Regions from separate parts of the Pseudomonas sp. D(2018) genome, predicted to be linked through region 1. Evidence: riboswitches for the same ligand, from Rfam matches in the RefSeq annotation. Region 1 holds a riboswitch; each other region holds the start of a gene.
The links. A riboswitch is a leader RNA that binds a small molecule or an ion and turns the genes downstream of it on or off. The one in region 1 is predicted to bind cobalamin.
Positions count from the first base shown of each region.

Region 2: linked by a shared signal. The riboswitch ahead of FFS60_RS19695 (TonB-dependent siderophore receptor) and the one ahead of btuB (TonB-dependent vitamin B12 receptor) in region 1 are both predicted to bind cobalamin.
Region 3: linked by a shared signal. The riboswitch ahead of cobW (cobalamin biosynthesis protein CobW) and the one ahead of btuB (TonB-dependent vitamin B12 receptor) in region 1 are both predicted to bind cobalamin.

Region 1 covers NZ_SCOK01000001.1:258,692-266,454, reverse strand. Annotated here, with positions in the region: gene ttcA (tRNA 2-thiocytidine(32) synthetase TtcA) at 1-293, shown strand, start outside; gene FFS60_RS01105 (DNA-3-methyladenine glycosylase I) at 383-1,054, shown strand; gene FFS60_RS01100 (NAD-dependent deacylase) at 1,097-1,861, shown strand; gene FFS60_RS01095 (C40 family peptidase) at 1,931-2,557, shown strand; gene FFS60_RS01090 (C40 family peptidase) at 2,701-3,228, shown strand; gene FFS60_RS01085 (O-methyltransferase) at 3,236-3,886, shown strand; gene FFS60_RS01080 (hypothetical protein) at 3,892-4,212, shown strand; cobalamin riboswitch at 4,259-4,470, shown strand; gene btuB (TonB-dependent vitamin B12 receptor) at 4,536-6,407, shown strand; gene cobO (cob(I)yrinic acid a,c-diamide adenosyltransferase) at 6,419-7,030, shown strand; gene FFS60_RS01065 (cobyrinate a,c-diamide synthase) at 7,094-7,763, shown strand, end outside.
Region 2 covers NZ_SCOK01000034.1:71-7,833, reverse strand. Annotated here, with positions in the region: gene FFS60_RS19710 (cobalt-precorrin-5B (C(1))-methyltransferase) at 1-952, shown strand, start outside; gene FFS60_RS19705 (cobalt-precorrin-6A reductase) at 949-1,680, shown strand; gene FFS60_RS19700 (ferredoxin) at 1,677-2,384, shown strand; cobalamin riboswitch at 2,613-2,820, shown strand; gene FFS60_RS19695 (TonB-dependent siderophore receptor) at 2,930-5,047, shown strand; gene FFS60_RS19690 (ABC transporter ATP-binding protein) at 5,047-5,817, shown strand; gene FFS60_RS19685 (ABC transporter substrate-binding protein) at 5,814-6,773, shown strand; gene FFS60_RS19680 (iron ABC transporter permease) at 6,770-7,763, shown strand, end outside.
Region 3 covers NZ_SCOK01000085.1:2,848-10,610, reverse strand. Annotated here, with positions in the region: gene cobM (precorrin-4 C(11)-methyltransferase) at 1-376, opposite strand, end outside; gene FFS60_RS27530 (cobalamin biosynthesis protein) at 382-783, opposite strand; gene FFS60_RS27525 (CbtA family protein) at 780-1,490, opposite strand; gene FFS60_RS27520 (CbtB domain-containing protein) at 1,502-1,693, opposite strand; cobalamin riboswitch at 1,791-2,008, opposite strand; cobalamin riboswitch at 2,067-2,260, shown strand; gene cobW (cobalamin biosynthesis protein CobW) at 2,352-3,404, shown strand; gene cobN (cobaltochelatase subunit CobN) at 3,446-7,180, shown strand; gene FFS60_RS27505 (3-deoxy-7-phosphoheptulonate synthase) at 7,355-7,763, opposite strand, start outside.

The sequences.
Region 1 (7,763 bases):
TTCGTCCGCTGGCCTACTGCAACGAGGCCGACATCGAGGCGTACTCCATCCTCAAGGAGTTCCCGATCATCCCGTGCAACCTCTGCGGCTCCCAGGAAAACCTGCAGCGCCAGGTGGTCAAGGAAATGCTCAACGACTGGGAGCGCAAGTCCCCGGGCCGTACCGAGATCATGTTCCGCGCCCTGCAGAACGTGGTGCCCTCGCAGCTGGCCGACCGCAACCTGTTCGACTTCGCCAACCTGCGCATCGACGAAACCGCGGCGCCGCGTACCCTCGACGTGGTCAATATCTGACCTGCCCTTGTAGGAGTGAGCTTGCTCGCGAAGGCTCGCCAGCAAGCTGGCTCCTAAAGGGAATCGTTTCCGCATCGAAAGGACACTGCATGCGCGACTACCGTTGGCTCCACGAGTACTGCCTGAACCGCTTCGGCTCCGCCGAGGCCCTGGAAGCACGTCTGCCGCAACCGCGCAGCGAAGCCGAGCTGCGCGCACTGAGTGACGACCGTTATCTGTCGCTGATGGCCTTGCGGGTATTCCGTGCAGGCCTCAAGCACAGCCTGGTGGACGCCAAGTGGCCCGCCTTCGAAGAGGTGTTCTTCGGCTTCGACCCGGAGAAAGTGGTGCTGATGGGCGCCGAGCATCTGGAGCGTCTAATGCAGGACGCGCGACTGATCCGCCACCTGGGCAAGCTCAAGAGTGTGCCGCGCAATGCGCAGTTCGTGCTGGACGTGGCCCGGGAGAAAGGCAGCTTCGGCGCGCTGATCGCCGACTGGCCGGTGACCGACATCGTCGGCCTGTGGAAGTACCTGGCCAAGCATGGCAACCAGTTGGGCGGGTTGTCGGCGCCGCGCTTCCTGCGCATGGTCGGCAAGGACACCTTCATTCCGACCGATGACATGGTTGCGGCCCTCAAGGCCCAGGACATTATCGACAAGGCGCCCACCAGCCAGAAAGATCTGGCCCAGGTCCAGGCGGCCTTCAACCAGTGGCATGCCGAAAGCGGCCGCCCGCTGTGCCAGCTGTCCGTGATGCTGGCCCATACCGTCAATCACTGAGCCGCGACGGGCGCTCGGCGCCGGCCGGCAGAGGAGGGGAGCATGTCGGATATCCAGCGCGTGGCATCAGCCATCAAGGCGGCCGAGCGAATCCTGGTCATCACCGGGGCCGGGCTGTCGGCTGATTCGGGGTTGCCCACCTATCGCGGATTGGGTGGGCTCTACAACGGCGTGACGGAGGAGGGGTTGCCTATAGAAGAGGCACTCTCCGGGCCGATGCTGCGGCGCAACCCGACGCTCTGCTGGAAGTACCTCGCCCAACTCGGCCGCGCCTGTCTGGGCGCCCGGCCGAACGCCGGTCATGAAGCAATCGCCCAGCTGCAGCGGCTCAAGCCCGAATGTTGGGTGCTGACCCAGAACATCGATGGCTACCACCGCCAGGCGGGCTCGCCGCCGGAGCGGCTGATCGAGATCCATGGCGACTTGTCGCCGCTCTACTGCCAGTCCTGCGGGGCGGAAAGTTCTGACCTTGCCCGACATCTGGCAGGAGAAATGCCTCCCAAATGCCATGAATGTGGTGGTATTCTCCGCCCACCCGTGGTGCTGTTCGAAGAAATGCTCCCAGAGCAGGCCATCGACAGCCTCTACGCCGAGCTACGCAAGGGATTCGATGCGGTGATCTCGGTGGGAACCACGGCGAGCTTTCCTTACATCATCGAGCCCGTCATCCGCACCCGCCAAGCAGGCGGTTTCACCGTGGAAATCAATCCGGCGCTCACCGACCTCAGCCCCGTCGTCGATGTTCACCTCAGAGGAAAGGCCTTAGATGTTTTGCAAGGACTGCTGAGTCACATTTCGGGCGATTAAATTTGCAAATGGATTTGATAGCGGGCATAGTCGCGCCTTCATCAGAAACCATTCGACACGGTCGTGCCCATGCTGAAGCGCTTCGCACCCCTCGTGCCTCTCACCTTCGCTCTGTTTCTCGCCGCTTGCGCAGGCAATGTGCAGCAGCAACCGCAATCCCAGGCCCAGGCCCAGGCTCCCGTAGCCGACGGCGCACCCGATTCGCTGCTGGCGGATCGTGGGCCCACCGCCCTGGATCTTGCCAACCTCACCGACGATGAGCCCTACCAGATGCCGTCCCTGGCCGATGGCCTGCTGGAGCGTGGTTTCGAGCTGGTGGGTACTCCGTATCGCTTCGGTGGCCGTTCCATGAAGACCGGCTTCGATTGCAGCGGTTTCGTCGGTTACCTGTTCAAGGAAGAGGCTGGTATCCAGCTGCCGCGTTCCACTCGCGAAATGATCAACCTGGATGCTCCGGTGATCGCTCGTAGCGAGCTGAAGCCCGGCGACATCGTGTTCTTCAACAATCGTGGCCGCGGCCGCGTCAGTCACGCCGGCATCTATATCGGCGATGATCGCTTCATCCACTCCAGCAGCAGCCGCAGCGGTGGTGTGCGCGTCGACAGCCTCGACGACCGCTACTGGAAGGCCAGCTACATGGAAGCCAAGCGCGTCCTGGCCATGAATACCCCGACTCGCCACCTGCTGCATCGCTGATCCAGCCGGCGCGAGACGACAAGCCGAGGCGGCCCCAAGTGGCCGCCTCGGCTTTTTTCTGCCCAGTCGTGCAGCTTTCGCTTGCAATATCATTGTGAGATCAGCAAATTAGCGTGCATTCCTCAAGTCAGGACTGACTTGCCATGCTCGCACTGAACCGCCTCGCCATCATCACCCTGGCTGCGCTGCTCACCGCTTGTGCGGGCAAGTCACCGCCGCCTTATTCCCCTCCCGCTGTCACCAGCCCTGCCCACTCGTTCTCGCCCGTAGCCGAAGACGTGTTGTTCCGTGCCCTGGGCCTGGTGGGCACGCCCTATCGCTGGGGCGGCAACACCCCTGACAGCGGGTTCGACTGCAGTGGCCTGATCGGCTACGTCTACCGTGACGCCGCGGGTATCGCCCTGCCGCGCTCGACGCGCGAACTGATCTCCATGCGTACACCCAGCATCAGCCTCAATGCCCTGCAAAGCGGCGACCTGGTGTTCTTCGCCACCAATGGCGGCGGGCAGGTCAGCCATGCCGGTATCTATGTAGGCGAGGGGCGTTTCGTCCACGCGCCGCGCACCGGCGGAACGGTGCGTCTGGACAGCCTGTCGAACAGCTATTGGCAACGCAGCTATCTCAGCGCCAAGCGCGTAATCTTCGATCCACGCCTGGCCCAATCCCACTGAGGTTGTCATGACCAACCGCACGCTGAACCTCGACGACGCCCTCTACGGCTATCTCCTCGATGTTTCGCTACGGGACACGCCGCTGTTGCAGCGGCTGCGCGCCGAAACCGCCGTCATGCCCATGGCGCGCTGGCAGATCGCCCCGGAGCAGGGCCAGTTCATGGCCTTGCTGGTCAAACTCACCGGCGCTCGTCGCATTCTCGAAGTGGGCACCTTCACCGGTTACAGTGCCCTGTGCATGGCGGCGGAACTGCCGGCTGACGGCCGGATGATCTGCTGTGACCTGCCCGGCGACTACAACGCCATCGCCCGTCGCTATTGGCAGGAGGCGGGGCTGGCCGAACGCATCGAGCTGCGCCTGGCGCCGGCACTGGATACCCTGGCGAGCCTGGAAGATGACAGCCTCGACCTGATTTTCATCGACGCCGACAAGGCCAACTATCCGGCCTACCTGGAAGAGGCCCTGCGCCTGGTGCGCCAGGGCGGGATGATCCTTTTCGATAACGTGCTCTGGAGCGGTCGCGTGCTGGAAGCCGAGCCGGACAGCGCCGACACCCGCGCCATTCAGGCCCTGAATCTGACCCTGAAGACTGATGAGCGCATCGACCTGTCGCTGCTGCCCGTGGGCGATGGCCTGACGCTCTGCCGCAAGCGCTGACGGGTATGCCCGAACCGATACGCCTGCCGCCCCAGCCCGATGCCTGCGAGTTGTGTGGCCGGCCTGCCGCGCTCACCCGTCATCACCTGATTCCCAAGGCCCTGCACGACAAGCCCTACGTGCAGAAGCGCTACGCGAAAAACGAGCGCATCACCGCCACCCTCTGGGTGTGCAGGCCCTGCCACAACCAGATCCACAAGCTGTTCAGCGAAAAGGAGCTGGCCCTGAACTACAACAGCCGGGAGGCCCTGTTGGGTGACGAGCGCCTGCGCACCTTCGTCGACTGGCTGGCGGGCAAACCCGCCGGCTTCAATCCGAGGCACTGAATGGCACGTGTCCGCTAGCATTTGACGCTACCCCGCGCACCCTCTAACCTTCGCCGCTGCCTCAGGTGCCCCGTGGTTCTGAACTACGGGGTGAAACAGGGAAGCCGGTCCATTCCGATGAAGAATCCGGCGCTGCCCCCGCAACGGTAGGCGAGTAGAAGTCGCAATCGGCCACTGTGCTAACGCATGGGAAGGCGCGGCACAGGAGCTCAGCTCCACTCGCAAGCCCGGAGACCGGCCTGTCGCAACCTGGGCATCGCGGAGCCTTCCGCATGCAGTACCCCCTACAGATGTCGCGCGGGTGGCACGACGGAGATCCAACCTTGATTCGCAAGCCTTTCATCAGGCCGGCGGCGCTTGCGCTGCTCGGCGGTACGTCCGTTTCCCCTTTCCTGGCCGCAGCGCCCCTGACGCTGGATGAGCAGGTCGTCACCGCCACCCGCAGCGAGCAGCCGGTGCGCGCCAGTCTTGCTGCCACCACCGTGATCGACCGCGAAGAGATCGAGCGCAGCCAGGCACAGTCCGTCCCCGACCTGCTGCGCAAGGTGCCGGGCGTCACCCTCAGCAATAACGGTGGGCCGGGCAAGAACACCACGCTGTTCATGCGCGGCACAGAGTCCGATCACGTGTTGGTGCTGATCGATGGCGTCAAGGTCGGCTCGGTGAGCGCCGGGCTGACGGCCTTCCAGGACCTGCCTGTCGAGCTGATCGAACGCATCGAGGTCGTCCGTGGGCCGCGCTCCAGCCTTTATGGCTCCGAAGCCATTGGCGGCGTGATCCAGATATTCACCCGCAAAGGTGGCAAGGAAGGGGCCAAGCCTTGGTTCTCCGCAGGCTACGGCACTCACGACAGTTATGAAGGCAGCGCTGGCGTGTCCGGTGGCGATGGCAAAGCCTGGTACAGCCTCGGCGTTAGCAGCCAGGACACCGACGGCATCAATTCCCGGCGCCTGGGCAGTGATTACTACGAGCCCGATGCCGACGGCTACCGCAACCTTTCCGGCAGCCTGCGCGCCGGTTACCGGTTCGAGAATGGTCTGGAACTGGACGGCACGCTGATGCGCGCCAAGGCGCACAACGACTACGACGACATCGACCAGTTCGGCTTCTTCCACCCGCTGGGCGGCCACAACGCTAATGCCGACAACCGCCAGGAACTGTTGGGTGGTCGTGCGCGCTTCAGTCCGGTCGAAATCTGGGATGTGACCCTGCAGGCCGGCCGTAGCGAAGACAAATCCACCAGTTGGACCGACGGCGTGTTCGATGCGCGCTTCGATTCCAAGCGGGACAGCGCCTCCTGGCTCAACGACCTTACCCTGGCCGAAGGGCATGTACTGACCCTCGGCTACGACTGGCAGCGTGACCGGGTCAGCAGCTCCACGGCCTTCGAGAAAGATTCCCGCCTGAACAAGGGCTGGTTCGCCCAGTACCTGGGTGAGTACGGCCGCCAGGACTGGCAACTCAGTCTGCGTCGCGACGACAACGAGCAGTTCGGCACCCACGACACCGGCAATGCCGCCTGGGGCTACGCCCTGACCGACGCCGTGCGCTTCAGCCTGAGCTACGGCACCGCCTTCAAGGCGCCCAGCTTCAACGAGCTGTACTACCCGGGCTACGGCAACCCCGACCTGGACGCGGAAACCTCGGAAAGCTTCGAAGCTGGCCTTGCCGGTCAACACGACTGGGGCCGCTGGTCGATCAACGCCTACCGTACCCATGTGGACGACCTGATCGCCTACGACTCCACCCTCGGCCTCTATGGCGGCCCCAACAACATCGGCAAGGCGCGCATCGACGGCCTGGAGCTGGTCCTCGGTAGCCAGTGGCTGGGCTGGGACTGGAACGCCAACGCCACCTTCCTCGATCCGCAGAATCGCGAGTCCGGCGCCAATTCGGGCAACGATCTGCCGCGTCGTGCGCGCGAGGTGTTCAATCTGGACCTGGACCGCCGCTTCGGCCGCTTCGGCATCGGCGCCACGCTGCATGCCGAGGGTCGCAGCTACAACGACCTGGCCAACCGCGAACGCGTGGCCGGCTACGCTACCGTCGACCTGCGCGGCGAGTACTGGCTGACCGAGGAGTGGCGCCTGCAGGCCAAAGTGACCAACCTGCTGGACGCCGACTATGAAACCGCTCTGGACTACAACCAGCCGGGGCAGGCAGTGTTTTTCAGCGTTCGCTATCAAGCGCTTTGAGGGGATCACCCATGACCGAATCCGCAGATCGCGATGTCCGCCACAAGGCCCGCATGCAACGCAAGAAGGCCGTGGTCGACGAGAAGATCGCCCAGGCCCAGGACGAATACGGCCTGCTGCTGGTTCATACCGGCAACGGCAAGGGCAAGAGCAGTTCGGCCTTTGGCATGGTCGCCCGCGCCTTGGGGCACGGCCTCAAGGTGGGGGTGGTGCAGTTCATCAAGGGCGGCATGTCCACCGGTGAAGAGAACTTCTTCCGCCGCTTCCCCGAAGAGGTCAGCTACCACGTGATGGGCGAGGGCTACACCTGGGACACCCAGGACCGCCAGCGCGACATCGAGAAGGCCCGTGCCGCCTGGGCCGTTGCCCGCAGCCTGCTGGACGACCCGCAGATCGGCCTGGTAGTGCTGGACGAGCTGAACATCGCCCTTAAGCACGGCTACCTGGAGTTGGACGAGGTGCTGCGCGACATTGAGTCCCGTCCTGAACACCAGCACGTGGTCGCGACCGGCCGGGGCGCGCCCCAGGGCCTGATCGACGCCGCCGACACCGTTACTGAGATGAGCCTGGTCAAGCACGCCTTCAAGGCCGGCGTTAAGGCCCAGAAGGGCGTGGAGTTCTGATGTCGGGCACCGTCGCTGCATTTACCCCCTCTCTCCGGGAGAGGGCCGGGGAGAGGGCCACCCATGCCTGACGCGAAATCCCTCACTCCTCTCCCAGCGGGAGAGGGGAGACAATGTCCCGCCCTGCTGATCGCCGCTCCCGCTTCCGGCCAGGGCAAGACCACGATCACCGCCGCGCTCGCACGCCTGCACACCCGACAAGGCAAGCGGGTACGGGTGTTCAAGTGCGGGCCGGATTTCCTCGACCCGATGATCCTCGCTCGCGCGTCGGGCGCACCGGTCTATCAGTTGGACCTGTGGATGGTGGGCGAGGCGGAAAGTCGCCGCTTGCTCTGGGAAGCCGCAGGGGAGGCCGACCTGATCCTGATCGAGGGCGTGATGGGGCTGTTCGACGGCTCGCCCTCGGCGGCCGATCTGGCGCGTCACTTTGGCGTGCCGGTGCTGGGTGTGATCAATGGCGCCGCCATGGCGCAGACCTTCGGTGCCCTGGCCGTGGGGCTGGCCACCTACCAGCCCGGCCTGCCTTTTGCCGGCGTGCTCGGCAACCGGGTTGGCAGCCAGCGCCACAGTGACCTGATCCGCAACAGCCTGCCGGACTGGATCCGCTGGTACGGCTCCCTGCCGCGCAGCGCCGATGTGGAGTTGCCCAGCCGCCACCTGGGCCTGGTGCAGGCCGAGGAACTGGCCGACCTGGATGCGCGCCTCGACGCCGCCGCCGACGCCCTGGCTGCCA
Region 2 (7,763 bases), on a different contig from region 1:
CCAGCAGGTGCTGATGCGCCTGGAGTTCTGTCGCTTGATCGAGGGCGGAGCCGAGGCAGGCACCCTGAAGGACGCTGGCGACGACCCGGACGTGACCCATGGCGCGCTGATCTACGCCCAGGTGCGCCTGGCTACCGCGCCGGGTGTGCGTTTCCATGCCGGCCCCGGCGTAGGCACCGTCACCAAACCCGGCCTGACACTGGCCGTGGGCGAGCCGGCGATCAATCCGGTACCCCGGCAGATGATGATTGAGCACCTCACTCGACTCGCTGGCGACCACGGGTTTGCCGGCGGCTTCGAGGTGACGATCTGCGTCGAGGGCGGCGAGGCGCTGGCGCTGAAAACCATGAACCCGCGCCTCGGCATTCTCGGCGGCCTTTCCATCCTGGGCACCACCGGAATCGTCCGACCGTTCTCCTGTTCGGCCTATATCGCATCGATCCATCAGGGCATCGATGTCGCCCGCGCCAACGGCTTCACCCACCTGGCGGCCTGCACCGGCAACGCCAGCGAAGACGCCATGCGTCGTCGCTACCACATGGACGACACCGCGCTGATCGAGATGGGCGACTTTGCCGGTGCCGTGCTCAAGCACCTGCGCAAGGCACCCGTGGAAAAACTCAGCCTGTGCGGCGGCTTCGGCAAGATCAGCAAACTCGCCGCCGGCCATATGGACCTGCACAGCCGCAACTCCAGCATCGACCTGCCGCTGTTGGCGCAGTGGGCTGCCGAACTGGGCGCAAGCGCCGAATTGCAGGCGGCCATGCGCGGTGCCAATACCAGCCAGCTGGCGCTGGTCATGGCCCATGACGCCGGCATTCCCCTGGGCAATATGGTCTGCGCCCACGCCCTGGCCTTCGCCCGCAAGACGGTGCCGGCCAGCGTGGCGCTGGAAGTCTTCGCCATCGATCGCCAGGGCAATATCGTCGGCGAGGCTGTGGAGCAACGATGAAACGCATCCTCCTGCTGGGCGGCGTCAGCGAAGCCCTGGCGCTGGCGCGCCGCCTCGGCCCCGAACATGTCTACAGCCTCAAGGGCCTTGGCAAGGTGCCGGATGACCTGGCCTGCCAGGTACGCGTGGGGGGCTATGGCGGCGCCGAGGGACTGGCGCATTTCATCGCGGAGGAGGGCATCGATCTGCTGGTCGATGCCACCCATCCCTACGCCGCACAGATGAGCCGGAACGCCGCGACGGCGGCCGAACAGGCGGGCATTTCCTGCTGGGCCTTGCGTCGCGCCGGTTGGCAGGCAAGCCCGGATGACGACTGGCAAGAGGTGGCCGATTGGGCCGAGCTGATCGAAGCCCTGAAGCGTTTCCGTCGCCCCTTCTTCACCCTCGGCCGCGAACCTTTGGAGCACCTGCACGAGATCCCGCCGCAGCAGCACTGGACCGTGCGCTGCCTGCAGGGGCAGCCGGCGGGTGAACGCTTTGAGGTGATCGGCGCCCGTGGCCCCTTCGATCTGGACGGCGAGCGTGAGTTGTTCGCGCGGCTGCACAGCGACGTGCTGATCAGCAAGAACAGCGGCAGCCAGTCCACCGAACCCAAGCTGCAAGTGGCCCGCGAGCTGGGGCTGCCGATACTGATCCTCAAGCGCCCGGAGCTGCCGCCCGTGGCCCGTGAATTCGATTCCGTCGAAGGCCTCTGGCAGGCCCTCGCCATCCATCTGGACACCCCATGACCGCAACACCTTACGCCCGCGTGCTGTTCGCCGGGCCGGACCTTGCCGAAGGCTCTTTCGCCGAACTCTTCCGTCGCCAGCTCATCGCCCTGCGTGGCGAGGAGGCGCTGGCCGATATCGTCGACACCTCAGCCGGTCATGACGGGCTCTGGCAGACGGTGCAGGCCAGTCCCCGCCCATTGCTGGTGATCGACCTCGACCCGCAATCGTCCGCCCAGCATCTGGACTGGCTGCGCAGCGAACTGGCGGTTCTGGGCGCTCCGGAGCACCTCTTCGTCGCCAGCCTCCTCGGCCAGTTCGACAGCGATCCGGCCGGCGCCGCTTGTGCACTGGCCGGGCGTGCCGAACTGCACCTGGAGTGCGCGAGTGTGCCGGCGATTCCCGCCAGCCACGCCTGGTCCTGCATTCCGCCCCATGCCCGCCGCCTGCTGCTGTGCAACGGCCCCCGCTGCACCCGCCGTGGTGCGTTGCCGTTGTGGAAGAAGCTGCGCGAAACCCTCAAGGCCACGGGCAAGCTGGAGTGTGAAGGCGGCGTGCACATCACCCGTACCCAGTGCCAGTTCCCCTGCGACCTCGGCCCTACCGCCAGCCTCTATCCCGACGGGGAGTGGTACCGGATGCGCGACGAGGAAGAGGTCCTGCGCTGGGTGCAGGAGCGGATCGTGGAAGAGCGCCAAGTACCGGATTTGCTGATTAAGACGTAGGGGCGCCGGGAAGTGTCCCGGCGAACCTGGTAAGGGGCATTGAACGTTGCCGCCTGCAACCTCACATCGCTGAGATTGGCGTGTTCAGCGATCACCTTCGGATGTTCTGAGCGAATGGCTCCATTGCGCCCCAGGAGACTGGGAGCCGCCCGACTATCCAGTTTGCGCACCGGGATTATTGCGGGTTTCTCGCCGGGGCTGAGCTTGACTCCCCCACCCACGAATGTTCCTATCCGCGCCGCTTCAGGTGTCTCACGCCGCCGCGCGTGAGGTTAAACGGGAAGCCGGTGCGTTCCGAGAGGAACCAGTCCGGCGCTGCCCCCGCAACGGTAAGTGAGCGAAACCCTCAACAGGCCACTGTGCTGCACAGCATGGGAAGGCGAGGTTTTCATGACCCTCACAAGCCCGGAGACCGGCCTGAGGCATTCGTTTGGCAACCCGCGGTGGGCGGGCGTTGACGCTGACCGTGGGTGCCTGCGCGCCCGCGTCTGCTTTTGCGCGTTCCATCGGGATTGCCGTGCCTTGCACCCTGAATTGGAATTCCCATGGCGCGCTATCCCCAGTCTTCATCCCTGTTCGTCCTCGCCGGCCTGCTGGCGACATCCTCGGCCTTCGCTGAATCCCCGGCCCTGAGCCTGCCGGCCACCCAGGTCGATGGCCAGGTCCTGGAACCTGCCGAAACCGATCTGCACAAGTCCCAGTCAACCGCTTCGCGGCTCGGCCTCTCCGCGTTGGAAACCCCGGCCAGCACCACCTCCCTCAGCGGCGACACCCTGCGCGAGCGCAATGCCCGCAGCGCCCAGGACGCCGTGACCCGCACCCCCGGCCTCAGCTTCATCGGCACCCCCGGCGATGGTGGCACCGGCCTCTCGGCGCGGGGCTTCACCGGGCATGCCTCGGTGATGCAACTGTTCGACGGCATCCGCCTCTACACCGGCATGGGCACCACCACGTTCCCCACCGATCCCTGGCAACTGGAGGGCATCGAGGTGTTGCGCGGTCCGGCCTCCAGTCTCTATGGCGAAGGCGCTACCGGGGCGGTGATCAACTACCTGTCGAAGACGCCCTTCGAGGGCGAAATCCGCAACCAGGTGCGCCTGGGCTACGGCTCCTACGATCGCAGCCAGTTCGCCCTGGACAGCGGCGGCTCCCTCAGCGACAGCCTGAGCTACCGCGCCACCGTCAACCGCCAGGCGACCCAGGGCTGGGTGGACCGGGGCGATGCCCGGAGCCTGAGCTTGGGTGCCGCCCTGCGCTGGCAGGCCAGCGACGACCTGGCCTTTACCCTGGCCCATGACCAGGGCGACCTGGAGCCCGGCAGCTACTTCGGCACCCCGCTGATCAACGGCCGCTACCGCGAGAGCCTGCGGGAGAAGAACTACAACCTGCGCAATGCCGAGCAGCACTACAACGACCAGTGGACCCGCCTGACCACCGACTGGACCCTCTCCGACCAGGTCAGCGCCAGCAACCAGCTCTACTACCTGAAGTCGCGGCGCTACTGGCGCAATGCCGAGGCCTACACCTGGGACGACAGCCGCGAGGACATGCTGCGCAGCGACTACCTGCGCATCAAGCACCATCAGCAGCAGATCGGCGATCGCCAGACCTTCACCTTCGATCATTCGCTGTTGGGTCTGGCCAGCCGCACCCTGGTGGGCACCGAGGTCAACCGCATCCGCTTCGACCTGACCAACAACTCGCCCTACAACGATATCGGCGGCGACTACATCGACCCCTGGAACCCGGCGCCTGGCTATTACCAGAGCGCGTCCGCGTACCGCCCGCACTCGCGCAGCCAGACCCGCACCTTCGCCCTGTTCGCCGAGAATCAGCTGCAGCTCAGCGAGCGCTGGTCCCTGATCACCGGTGCGCGCCGCGACCAGGTGCACATCGACCGTGACGATCTGCGCGCCGGCACCCGCAGCGACCGCAGCCTTTCCGGCGGCAACTGGCGCGCGGGCCTGGTCTACGCACTGACGCCGAATGCCTCGCTCTACGGCCAGTACGGCACCAGCAAGGACGGGGTGAACAACCTCATCAGCCTCAACCCGACCCAACAGCAGATGGACCTCACCGAGGCCCGTCAGACCGAGCTCGGCTTCAAGCAGCAGTTCTGGGAAGGGCGCGGGCAGTGGACGGTGGCCGGCTACCACATCGTCAAGGAGAAGCTGCTGACCACCGACCCGGTGACCCGTGTCGCCGAGCAGATCGGCCAGCAATCCGCCGACGGCATCGAAGCCAGCCTGGAGCTGAGCCTGGCCCGAGGCTGGCAGGTGTCGGCCAACGCCTCGGTGGTACGCGCCGAATACGACGAGTTCTATCAGGGCGGCGTTTCCCGCGCCGGCAATCGCCCGGTGGACGTGCCGCGTCGCACCGCCAACCTTTGGGTGAACAAGGCGCTGCCCGGCAATGTTCGCGCGGGCGCCGGCCTGCGCTACGTGGATGACCGCTACGCCGACACCGCCAACCAGATCGAGGTGCCCGGCTACACCGTGGCAGACGCCAACCTGAGCTGGCGCGCCACGCCCCAGCTGACCCTGGGCCTGGAGCTGAACAACCTGTTCGACCGCCAGTACGCGGTGAGCCAGACCAACAGCGGCCAGCAGTGGTTCCTCGGCGAGCCGCGCTCGTTCTTCGTCACCACGGACATCACGTTCTGATGGCGCGCCTTTCGCTGCACGACCTGGCCTGGGCTCCGAGCCCGGGCCAGTCCTTGCTGGAAGGCGTCGAGATGGCGGTGGGGGAGGGCGAATTCGTCGGGCTCATCGGCCCCAACGGCAGCGGCAAGACCAGCCTGCTGCGTTGCGCCTATCGCTTCCATCGCCCCCAGCAGGGCCGCGTCGAGCTGGAGGGCGCCAACCTCTGGCGGCAATCACCACGCTGGAGCGCCCAGCGCATCGCCGTGGTCCTGCAGGAGTTTCCCCAGGACTTCGGCCTCAGCGTGGCCGAGGTGGTCGCCATGGGACGCATGCCGCACAAGGGGTTGCTGGACGGTGACAGCGAAGAAGACCAGCGCCTGGTGGATGAGGCGCTGGCGCGTGTGGGGTTGGTGGAGCGCCGCATCCAGCCCTTCGAAAACCTGTCCGGCGGCGAGAAGCAGCGCGTGCTGTTGGCCCGCGCCCTGGTGCAGCAACCGCAGGTCCTGATCCTCGACGAGCCCACCAACCACCTGGACCCGCGCTACCAACTGGACCTGCTGCGCCAGCTCCGCAGCCTGGGGCTGGGTGTTCTCGCCAGCTTCCACGACCTCAACCTGGCCGCCGCTTTCTGCGACCGCCTCCATGTGCTCGACGGCGGCCGCCTGGTGGCCAGCGGCGCACCGGCCGACGTGCTGACAGAAGACCTGCTGCTGCAGGTGTTCGGCACCGAGGCGCTGGTGGACCTCCATCCCGTTGCCGGTCACCCACGGATTACCTGGATCACCCGATGAAGCCATTTCTCATGTCCCTGGGCGCAAGCCTGCTGTTCGTCGCCACTTTCACCCAGGCCGGGCACTACCCGGTCACCATCACCAGTTGCCAGCGTGAAGTGCGTTTCGAGCGTGCGCCGCAGCGCGCCGTCAGCCAGGACGTCAACCTGACCGGCATGCTGCTCGCCCTCGGCCTGCGCCCGAACATGGCGGGCTACAGCGGCATCAGCGGCTGGAAGACCCTGGATGAGGATTTCCGCGCGCAACTGACCGGCCTGCCGGAACTGGCGCCGCGCTACCCCTCGGTGGAAAACCTGCTGAATGCCGGTGCCGACCTGTTCTTCGCCGGCTGGAACTACGGCATGCACGTGGGGGGCGAGGTCACGCCGGCCACGCTCGCGCCGCTGGGCATTCCGGTGTACGAGCTGACCGAGTCCTGTGCCCACGTGATGCCGCGTGACGCCGCGCGTCTCGAGGATCTCTACGCCGACCTGCTCAACCTGGGGCGCATCTTCGATGTGGAGCCGCGCGCCGACGCGCTGGTGAGCGACCTGCGTGGCCGGGTGGAACGGGTGCGTCAACGCGTGCCGAAAGACGTGCCGGCGCCGAGCGTATTCCTCTATGACAGCGGTGAGGACCGACCCTTCACGGCGGGTCGCCTGGCCATGCCGCAGGCGCTGATCGAGGCGGCCGGTGGACGCAACCTGATGGACGATCTGGCTTCGAGCTGGTCGCGGGTGAACTGGGAAACGGTGGTGGAGCGCGACCCGGAGGTGATCCTGATCGTCGACTACGGCGTGGTCAGTGCCGAGCAGAAGCGCGAATTCCTCCTCAGCCACCCGGCACTGCAGCAGGTGCGTGCGATCCGCGAGAAGCGCTTCGTGGTGCTGCCCTACCTGCAGGTCACGCCCAGTGTGGATAACGTCACGGCCATCGAAACCCTGGCGGCGGCCCTGCATCCCGGGTTGCGGCCATGAACCCGGTACGCAGCGCCAGCGGCTATCGCCTGCTGGTGCTCGGTCTGCTGGCGGTGCTGCTGGTCTCCTGCGTCGCCTCCCTGGCTTTCGGTGCGGTGAGTCTGGCGCCGGAACAGGTGTTGGGCATCGTCTCGCAGCGCGTGTTCGGCCTGGTGCCGGAGGCGCCGAGCTGGACGGCGGGGCAGGACAGCATCGTCTGGCTGATCCGTGCGCCGCGGGTAGTGCTCGGTGCGCTGGTCGGCGCCGGGCTGGCGCTGGCCGGTTGCGCGCTGCAGGCGGCTACCCGCAACCCGCTGGCCGACCCGCACCTGTTGGGTGTCAGCTCCGGCGCGGCGCTGGGCGCGGTGGTGATGGTGCTCGCCTTGGGCGAGGTGCTCGGTCGCTACAGCCTGCCTCTGGCGGCCTTCGTCGGTTCGCTGCTGAGCATGCTGCTGGTGCTGGCCATCGCCAGTCGCCAGGGGCGCCTGGCCAGCGATCGGCTGCTGCTGGCCGGGGTGGCGGTGTCGTTCCTGATGATGGCGCTGGCCAATCTGCTGCTGTTTCTCGGCGACCCTCACGCAGCGACCTCCGTGGTGTTCTGGATGCTTGGCGGGCTGGGGCTGGCGCGCTGGGAGCTGCTCTGGTTGCCGGGTATCTGCGTGGGCCTGTCGTTGCTGATCCTGCTCAGCCTGGGGCGTGGGCTCAACGCGTTGATGGCCGGCGAACAGAGCGCCGTGAGCCTGGGGCAGGACCCGCGTCGCCTACGCCTGCTGGTGTTCCTCTGCACTTCGCTGCTGACCGGCGTTCTGGTCTCCCTGAGTGGCGCCATCGGCTTCGTCGGGCTGATGCTGCCGCACCTGGCCCGGCGCCTGGTGGGCGCCGAGCACCGGCGCCTGTTGCCGGTGTGCGCGCTGCTGGGGGCGGTGTTCCTGGTCTGGGTCGATGTCGCCGCGCGAACCTTGCTGGCGCCGCAGGACTTGCCGATCGGCATCGCCACGGCGGCGATTGGCG
Region 3 (7,763 bases), on a different contig from region 1:
GCAGAGTCAGCTCGCAACCCAGCAGCGCGGCGCACGCGGCAGTCGCCGTTACCCCCGGCACCACTTCGAAGGGGATGTCCCGTTCGCGCAGGTGGCGAATCTGCTCGCCGATGGCGCCGTAGAGCGATGGATCACCCGAATGCACCCGCGCCACGTCCTGGCCCCTGGCATGGGCTTCGACCAGCAGCGTGACGATCTCATCCAGATGCAGTTCAGCGGTGTTTACCACCAACTCCGCGCGGTGCCCGGCCAGCACGGCCTCGGGCACCAGCGAACCGGCGTAGAGAATCACCGGACAGGCGCGGATCAGGCGCTGGCCCTTCACGGTAATGAGTTCTGGATCGCCGGGGCCGGCGCCGATGAAATAGACCGTCATGGCCGTCAAGCCTCGTGCAGGATGCAGGCCAGGGCGCAAGTAGCACCGGCGCTGCGACGTTTGTCGATGAGCAGGGCGGCGCGACCGCCGAACAGGACTTCGATCTGGACCAGGGCGGCGGCCTCCGCCACGCCCGCACTGCCGGCGACCTCCCGGACACGCTCGGAGGGCTGGCTCAGGCGCATGTCCTCCGCAACAAGGATATCCGCAGGCAGGAAATACAGCGGCAGCCGCAACCGCTCGGCCAGGGCGATCAGCCCCGGCTCCGCGGCCTTCGCCTCACTGCTGGCCAGCGCGGCCAGATCATCGAGTGAAGCGCCGGCTTCGGCAAGGCACTGCATCAGCAGGCCTTGCAATTCGTCCGTCGGGCAGCCGCGTCGGCAGCCCAGCCCAGCGACCAGCTTCAAGCAGACGGCGACGCGTGACGCTGGTACAGCCAGGCCGCGGCCCAGCCCAGCACGGCCCAGAACACCGCATTGGTGATCAGGGAAGCAGCGATGAACTCATGTTCCAGCGCTTCCGGCGCCAGGCTGGAGTGGGCTTCGGGCTGCGGCGCACCTACGACATGGGGGATCACCAGCAGTACGACGCCCAGCACGCGCAGAGCCCAATGGCGGCCGAAGGCAATGAGCGCCAGCCCCACGGCAGTGGAAGCGGCAGTGCCGACCCACCAGGTCTGACGATGGGCCAGATCAGCGGCGGCGGTGCCCGGCAGTTCCGGCGGCAAGCCAAGGGACGGTGCCAGGGCGAACGTGGCGAAACCACTCAGGCCCCAGAGCAGGCCCTGCCAGGCACGGGTCGGGCCACGCAGGCTGAACAGTCCGGCAAGAATCAAGGCGAAACCTACTGCGACCACCAGGTTGCTGCCACCCGTGGAGAGGGTGCGCTGCCAACCATCTTCCGGCGCCCAGGCTTCGGCGCTGTGTTCGTGGGTATGGGCCACGGCAGCTCCACCATGCTCATGGTCGTGCTCAACCTGAGCGACAGGTTCGGCGTTTTCATAGGTTTCCGCCTGGAGAATCAGCGGGGTGACCCACAGGCTCTGCAACAGGGTCAGCACCAGGGCTGCGATCAGACCAGCGAAACCGGCGGTCTGGGCGATGCGCTTGATCATCCGGGAATCACTCAATGGCAGGGGAAGGCGGCACTGTGGCGAGTGTCGTGAGCGGCGTTGTGCATGGCCTCGATATGCGAGAAGCCGGCGAAATACACCAGGGACAGGCCGATCAGGCTGGCACCGATGGCCAGCAGCAGGCGTTGGGCCAGGGTCGAGGAAGAAGCGGCGGAATGGGACAGGGTGCGGCTGGACATGGAGATTCCCTCTGCGTTGCTAACGATACCGGCAGAGGAACGCGCGCGAGGGAAGCGGGCGCAGGAGCACCCCGATTTCCGGCTTGCGCCCGCCCACCGCGGGTTGCCAAAAAGCTGATCAGGCCGGTCTCCGGGCTCACGACGCCAGCCTGTGGCTGGACGGGCATGCCTTCCCATGCCGTGTCGGCACAGTGGCGTACTTAACCCTACGATCGCTTACCGTTGCGGGGGCAGCGTCGGACTAGTCCGAAAATGGACGCACCGACTTCCCGTTTCACCTCGCGTACGGCGACGCAAGGCACCTGAAAAAACCGTGCTAGGACATCACGAGTCCGACCAAGCGTCAACTGCCGTGATTGACCGTCGCCCAGGCGCTGCGTAGCCTTCGCCCTTTCGAGGTTCTCCGGCTGTACGCCGGAGCTAAGAGGGAACGTGGTCAAGGCCACGGCTGCCCCCGCAACTGTGAACGCCCCCAGGCCTTTCGAAACGCCACTGCGCAAGCGGGAAGGCGAAGGTGCCGCGCCAAGCGCAGGGTCGTGAGCCAGGAGACCTGCCTCGACGACATTCCAGACAACCGGGCGGGGTGATCCGGTGGCGAATCCGTTGCGCGGGGCGAGCCCCGCTGCGTTCGTCATGCCCGCCGACCGACCACGCAGAGGCGCGCATGAAAACCCTGGCCAAACTCCCCGTCACCATCGTCACCGGCTTCCTCGGCTCCGGTAAGACCACCCTCCTGCGCCACATGCTGGACAACGCTGAAGGCCGCCGTATCGCGGTGATCGTCAACGAGTTCGGCGAGCTGGGCATCGACGGCGAGATCCTCAAGCAGTGCTCTATCGGCTGCACCGAAGAAGAGGCCGTTGGCCGCGTCTTCGAGCTGGCCAACGGCTGCCTGTGCTGCACCGTGCAGGAAGAGTTCTTCCCGGTCATGCGCGAATTGGTAGCGCGCCGTGGCGACCTTGACCAGATCCTCATCGAAACCTCCGGCCTCGCCCTGCCCAAGCCGCTGGTGCAAGCCTTCCAGTGGCCGGAAATCCGCAACGCCTGCACCGTCGACGCCGTCATCACCGTGGTCGACAGCCCGGCCGTGGCCGCTGGCACCTTCGCCGCCCACCCCGAGCAGGTGGACGAGCAGCGCAAGCAGGACCCGAACCTCGACCATGAATCCCCCCTGCACGAACTGTTCGAAGACCAGTTGGCCAGCGCCGACCTGGTGATCCTCAACAAGGCCGACCTGCTCGACGCCGAGGCCCTGGCCGCCGTGCGCGCCGAGGTGGCCGAGGAACTGCCACCTGCGGTGAAGATCGTCGAAGCCAGCGCCGGCAAGCTGCCGCTCAGCGTGCTGCTGGGCCTGAACGCCGAGGCGGAACTGCACATCGACAGCCGCCCCACCCACCATGACCACGAAGGTCATGAAGACCACGACCACGACGAGTTCGACTCCTTTCACGTCGACCTGCCGGAAGTGGAAGAAGCCGCCCTGATCAAAGCCCTCGGCCAACTGGTGGTGCGCCACGACATCCTGCGCATCAAGGGCTTCGCCGCCATCCCCGGCAAACCCATGCGCCTGCTGATCCAGGGCGTCGGCAAGCGTTTCGACAAGCACTTCGACCGCAAGTGGCTGACCGACGAAACCCGCAGCACCCGCCTGGTGGTGATCGGTCAGGAACTGGATCAGGCAGTGATTGCCAACGAGCTGCGCACGGCTCTCGTATGAAACGCATTCAAATCCCCTCTCCCAGAGGGAAAGGGGAGTAAATGCACCTCCTGCGCACCCAACCCGGCGGCTTCGTCCCGGACGACGGCATCGCCCACCTGGCCCAGACACCCGCCGAACTGGTGATCCTCTGCAGCGGCGACTCGCACCTGGCGCTGCTGGCCGAGGCCGCCCGCGAATTGCCCGACGACTACCCGAGCCTGCGCCTGGCCAACCCCATGCAGTTGCAGAACCACGCCTCGGTGGACCTCTACGTCGACGAGGTGCTGCAGCATGCCAAGGTCATCCTGATCTCCGTTCATGGCGGCGTGGGTTACTGGCGCTACGGCATCGAGCAACTGGTGGCCCTGGCCGAACGGGGAGCGAAGCTGATCCTGGTGCCGGGAGACGACCGTCCCGACCCGGAGCTGGCCAGCCTGTGCACCGTTCCCGCGGAAGACGCCGAGCGCCTCTGGCAGTACTTGCGCCAGGGCGGCCTGGACAACGCCCGGCAGTTGTTCAACTGCCTGGCCAACCGCTGGTTCGACCGTGATTGCCCCTGGAACGAGCCTCAGGCCCTGCCCCGTGTCGCCCTCTACCACCCGCGCTTACGCCCGGCGCGGCTGGAAGACTGGCAGGCCGACTGGCGCTCCGATCAGCCGGTCGCCGCGCTCCTTTTCTATCGCACCCACTTGCAGGCCGCGAACACGGCCTTTATCGACGCTTTCTGCGAGCGCCTCGCCGCCCAGGGGCTGAATCCCCTGCCCATCGCCGTCGCCAGCCTCAAGGAAGCGGAGTGCTTGGCGGCTGTGGAAAACTGGCTGGACGCCGCGGGCGCCGGGCTGATCATCAACACCACCGGCTTTGCCCAGTCGAACCCGGACGCCCCCAGCCTGCGCCCGTTCCGCCGCGACATTCCGGTGCTGCAGGCCATCTGTTCGCTGGACAACGAACCGCTCTGGCGTGACAACCCGCAGGGCCTGGGTCCGCGCGACCTGGCCATGCACATCGCGCTGCCGGAGCTGGACGGTCGCATCATCACCCGCCCCATCAGCTTCAAGGGCCTGGCCTGGCGCAGCGAGCGCAGCCAGAGCGACGTGGTCTGCTACCTGCCGCAGCGGGAACGCATGGACTTCGTCGCCGAACTGGGACGACGCTGGTGCGCGCTTTCGCGCAAGGCCAATGCCGACAAGCGCGTGGCGCTGATCCTCGCCAACTACCCTACCCGCGACGGCCGTATCGGCAACGGCGTGGGCCTGGACACCCCGGCTGCCGCGCTGAACATCCTTCGCGCCCTGGAGGCCGAAGGCTATCCATTGGCCGGCCTGCCGGAGAGTGGCACCGCGCTTATCCACAGCCTGCTCGGTGGTGTCAGCAACGACCTGGACAGCCTCGATGCGCGCCCCTGCGCCCAGAGCCTGGCCCTTTCCGACTACCTCGCCTGCTTCGCCCGCCTGCCAGAGGCCAACCAGCGCGCGGTCATCGAGCGCTGGGGGGAGCCGCAGCAGGACCCGATGTTCCGCAGCGGTCGCATGATGGTGGCCGGCCTGCGCTTCGGCCTCGTTTTCGTCGGCATCCAGCCGGCGCGCGGCTACCAGCTCGACCCAGCGGCCATCTACCACGATGCCGACCTGGTGCCGCCCCACGGCTACCTCGCTTTCTACTTCTGGTTGCGCGACGTGTTCGCCGCCGATGCGCTGATCCACGTCGGCAAGCACGGCAACCTGGAATGGCTGCCGGGCAAGGGCGTCGGCCTGTCCGCCGAATGCTGGCCGGACGCGGCGATGGGTCCGCTGCCGAACATCTACCCGTTCATCGTCAACGACCCCGGCGAAGGCGCGCAGGCCAAGCGCCGCGCCCAGGCGGTGATCATCGATCACCTGATGCCACCGCTGACCCGCGCCGAGAATTACGGCCCGCTGCGCGACCTCGAGCGCCTGGCCGACGAGTACTACGACGCCTCCTTGCTCGACCCGCGCCGCGCCGTGCAGCTGCGCGGAGAAATCCTCGAACTGGTGAAGGCAACGGCCCTGGATCGCGAACTGAACCTGGTCATCAGCGACGACCCGGAGAGCTGGTTGCCGCAGCTGGACGCCTACCTCTGCGACCTCAAGGAATCGCAGATCCGCGACGGCCTCCACGTGTTTGGCGAATCTCCCGCAGGACGCTTGCGCGACGACACGCTGCTGTCCCTGGTGCGCATCCCTCGTGGCGACGGCAAGGGCGCCAACGCCAGCCTGCTGCGCGCCCTGGCCAACGACCTGCAACTGGGCCGCGACCCGCTCGACCTCAATTGGGCCGAACCCTGGGAAGGCCCCCGCCCGGCATGGCTGGACGCAGTCAGCAATGAGCCCTGGCGCAGCAATGGCGACACACGCGAACGTCTGGAGCTGCTGGCCCTGGGCCTGATCCAGACCACTGACTTCGGCTCCATCGGCCCGGCCAGCGATGCGGTTATCCACAACCTGCGCGCCGTCATCGCCCCCACCCTGGACGCCTGTGGCGATGCCGAGATCGGCGGCGTCCTGGCGGCGCTGGAAGGTCGCTTCGTCCCGCCCGGCCCCAGCGGCGCGCCCAGTCGCGGACGTCTCGACGTGCTGCCCACTGGGCGCAATTTCTTCACCGTCGATGTGCGCAACCTGCCCACGCCCACGGCCTGGCGACTGGGCTTCCAGTCCGCCAGCCTGCTGCTGGAACGCCACCTGCAGGACCACGGCGACCACCTGCGCCAGCTCGGCATTTCCGTCTGGGGCACCGCCACCATGCGCACCGGGGGTGATGACATCGCCCAGGCGCTGGCATTGATGGGCGTACGCCCGGTGTGGCAGGCCGGCAGCCAGCGGGTCGAAGACTTCGAAATCCTGCCGCTGTCCCTGCTCGACCGCCCTCGGGTGGACGTGACCTTGCGCGTGTCGGGCTTCTTCCGCGATGCCTTCGCCAACCTCATCCGCCTGTTCGACGCGGCCGTGCAGGCCGTGGCCGAACTGGATGAGCCGGAGGATATGAACCCGTTGGCGGCGCGGGTGAAAACGGAAAGCGAACGCCTCACCGACGAGGGCCTGCCCGCCGAGGATGCGCGCCTACAAGCCGGTTGGCGCGTGTTCGGCGCCCAACCCGGCGCCTACGGCGCAGGGGTGCAGGGCGCCATCGAGGAACGCCAGTGGCAGGACCGCGCCGAGCTGGCTGAGGTCTACCTCAACTGGGGCGGCTACGCCTACGGCGCCCAGGATGCCGGCACCCCGGCGCGGGAGCGCTTCGCCCAGCGGCTGCAGCGGCTGCAAGCCGTGCTACAGAACCAGGACAACCGCGAGCACGACATCCTCGACTCCAACGATTACTACCAGTTCCAGGGCGGCATGCTCGCCGCCGCTGAAACCCTGCGTGGCGAGAAAGTGGCCAGCTACCACGGCGACCATAGCCAGCCGGACCTGCCGCGTATCCGCTCGCTGAAAGAAGAACTGGCTCGCGTGGTCCGCTCCCGTGCCGCCAACCCGAAGTGGATCGCCGGCATGAAGCGCCACGGCTACAAGGGCGCCTTCGAACTGGCGGCGACGGTGGATTACCTCTTCGCCTTCGACGCCACCAGCGAGCTGATCGACGACCACCAGTACCAACTGCTGGCCGACGCCTACCTGCTGGACGCGGACACCCGCGAATTCATTCGCCAGCACAACCCCGAAGCCCTGCGCGACATCGCCGAGCGGCTGGTGGAAGCGCAGCAGCGCGGGCTCTGGGAGAACCCGGGGGAATACCGCGAAGCAATCGAGAACCTGCTGCTGGATAGCGAGGAGCAGTGAGAGAAGCAGGGAGTAGTCCCTGAGAGTGCGAGCCGGTGGCCAATGCCCTCACCCCAACTCTCTCCCGGAGGGAGAGGGAGCAGTCGGCGCCAGTCAGGCTCGTGAGTCACCCCTCTCCTGTTGGGAGAGGGGCCGGGGGTGAGGGAAGCTCTGCTCCACTCGGAGTCCGGAAGCTCACCCCCGCAAACGCACTGCTGCCTCCCGCAGGATCGCCTCCGTCCCTGCCCAGCCCAGGCAGCCGTCGGTGATCGAAACCCCGTAGCGCAAATCGCAGGACAGCGACTGCGCGCCATCGAACAGGTGGCTCTCGATCATCACCCCGCGCAGGGCGTCCTGGCCGGCCAGGCGTTGGTCGATCACGTCCTGCAACACGGCCGGCTGGCGCAGCGGGTCCTTGCCGCTGTTGGCATGGCTGCAATCGACCAGGATGCGCGGCGCGATGCCGAGTTTCTCCAGGCCGGAACGGGCGACCTGCACGCTGGCCGCGTCATGGTTGGGCCCCTGATGACCACCACGCAGCACCAGATGGGTATCCGCGTTGCCGGCGGTCTGCACCAGCGCCGGACGCCCCAGTTCATCAATG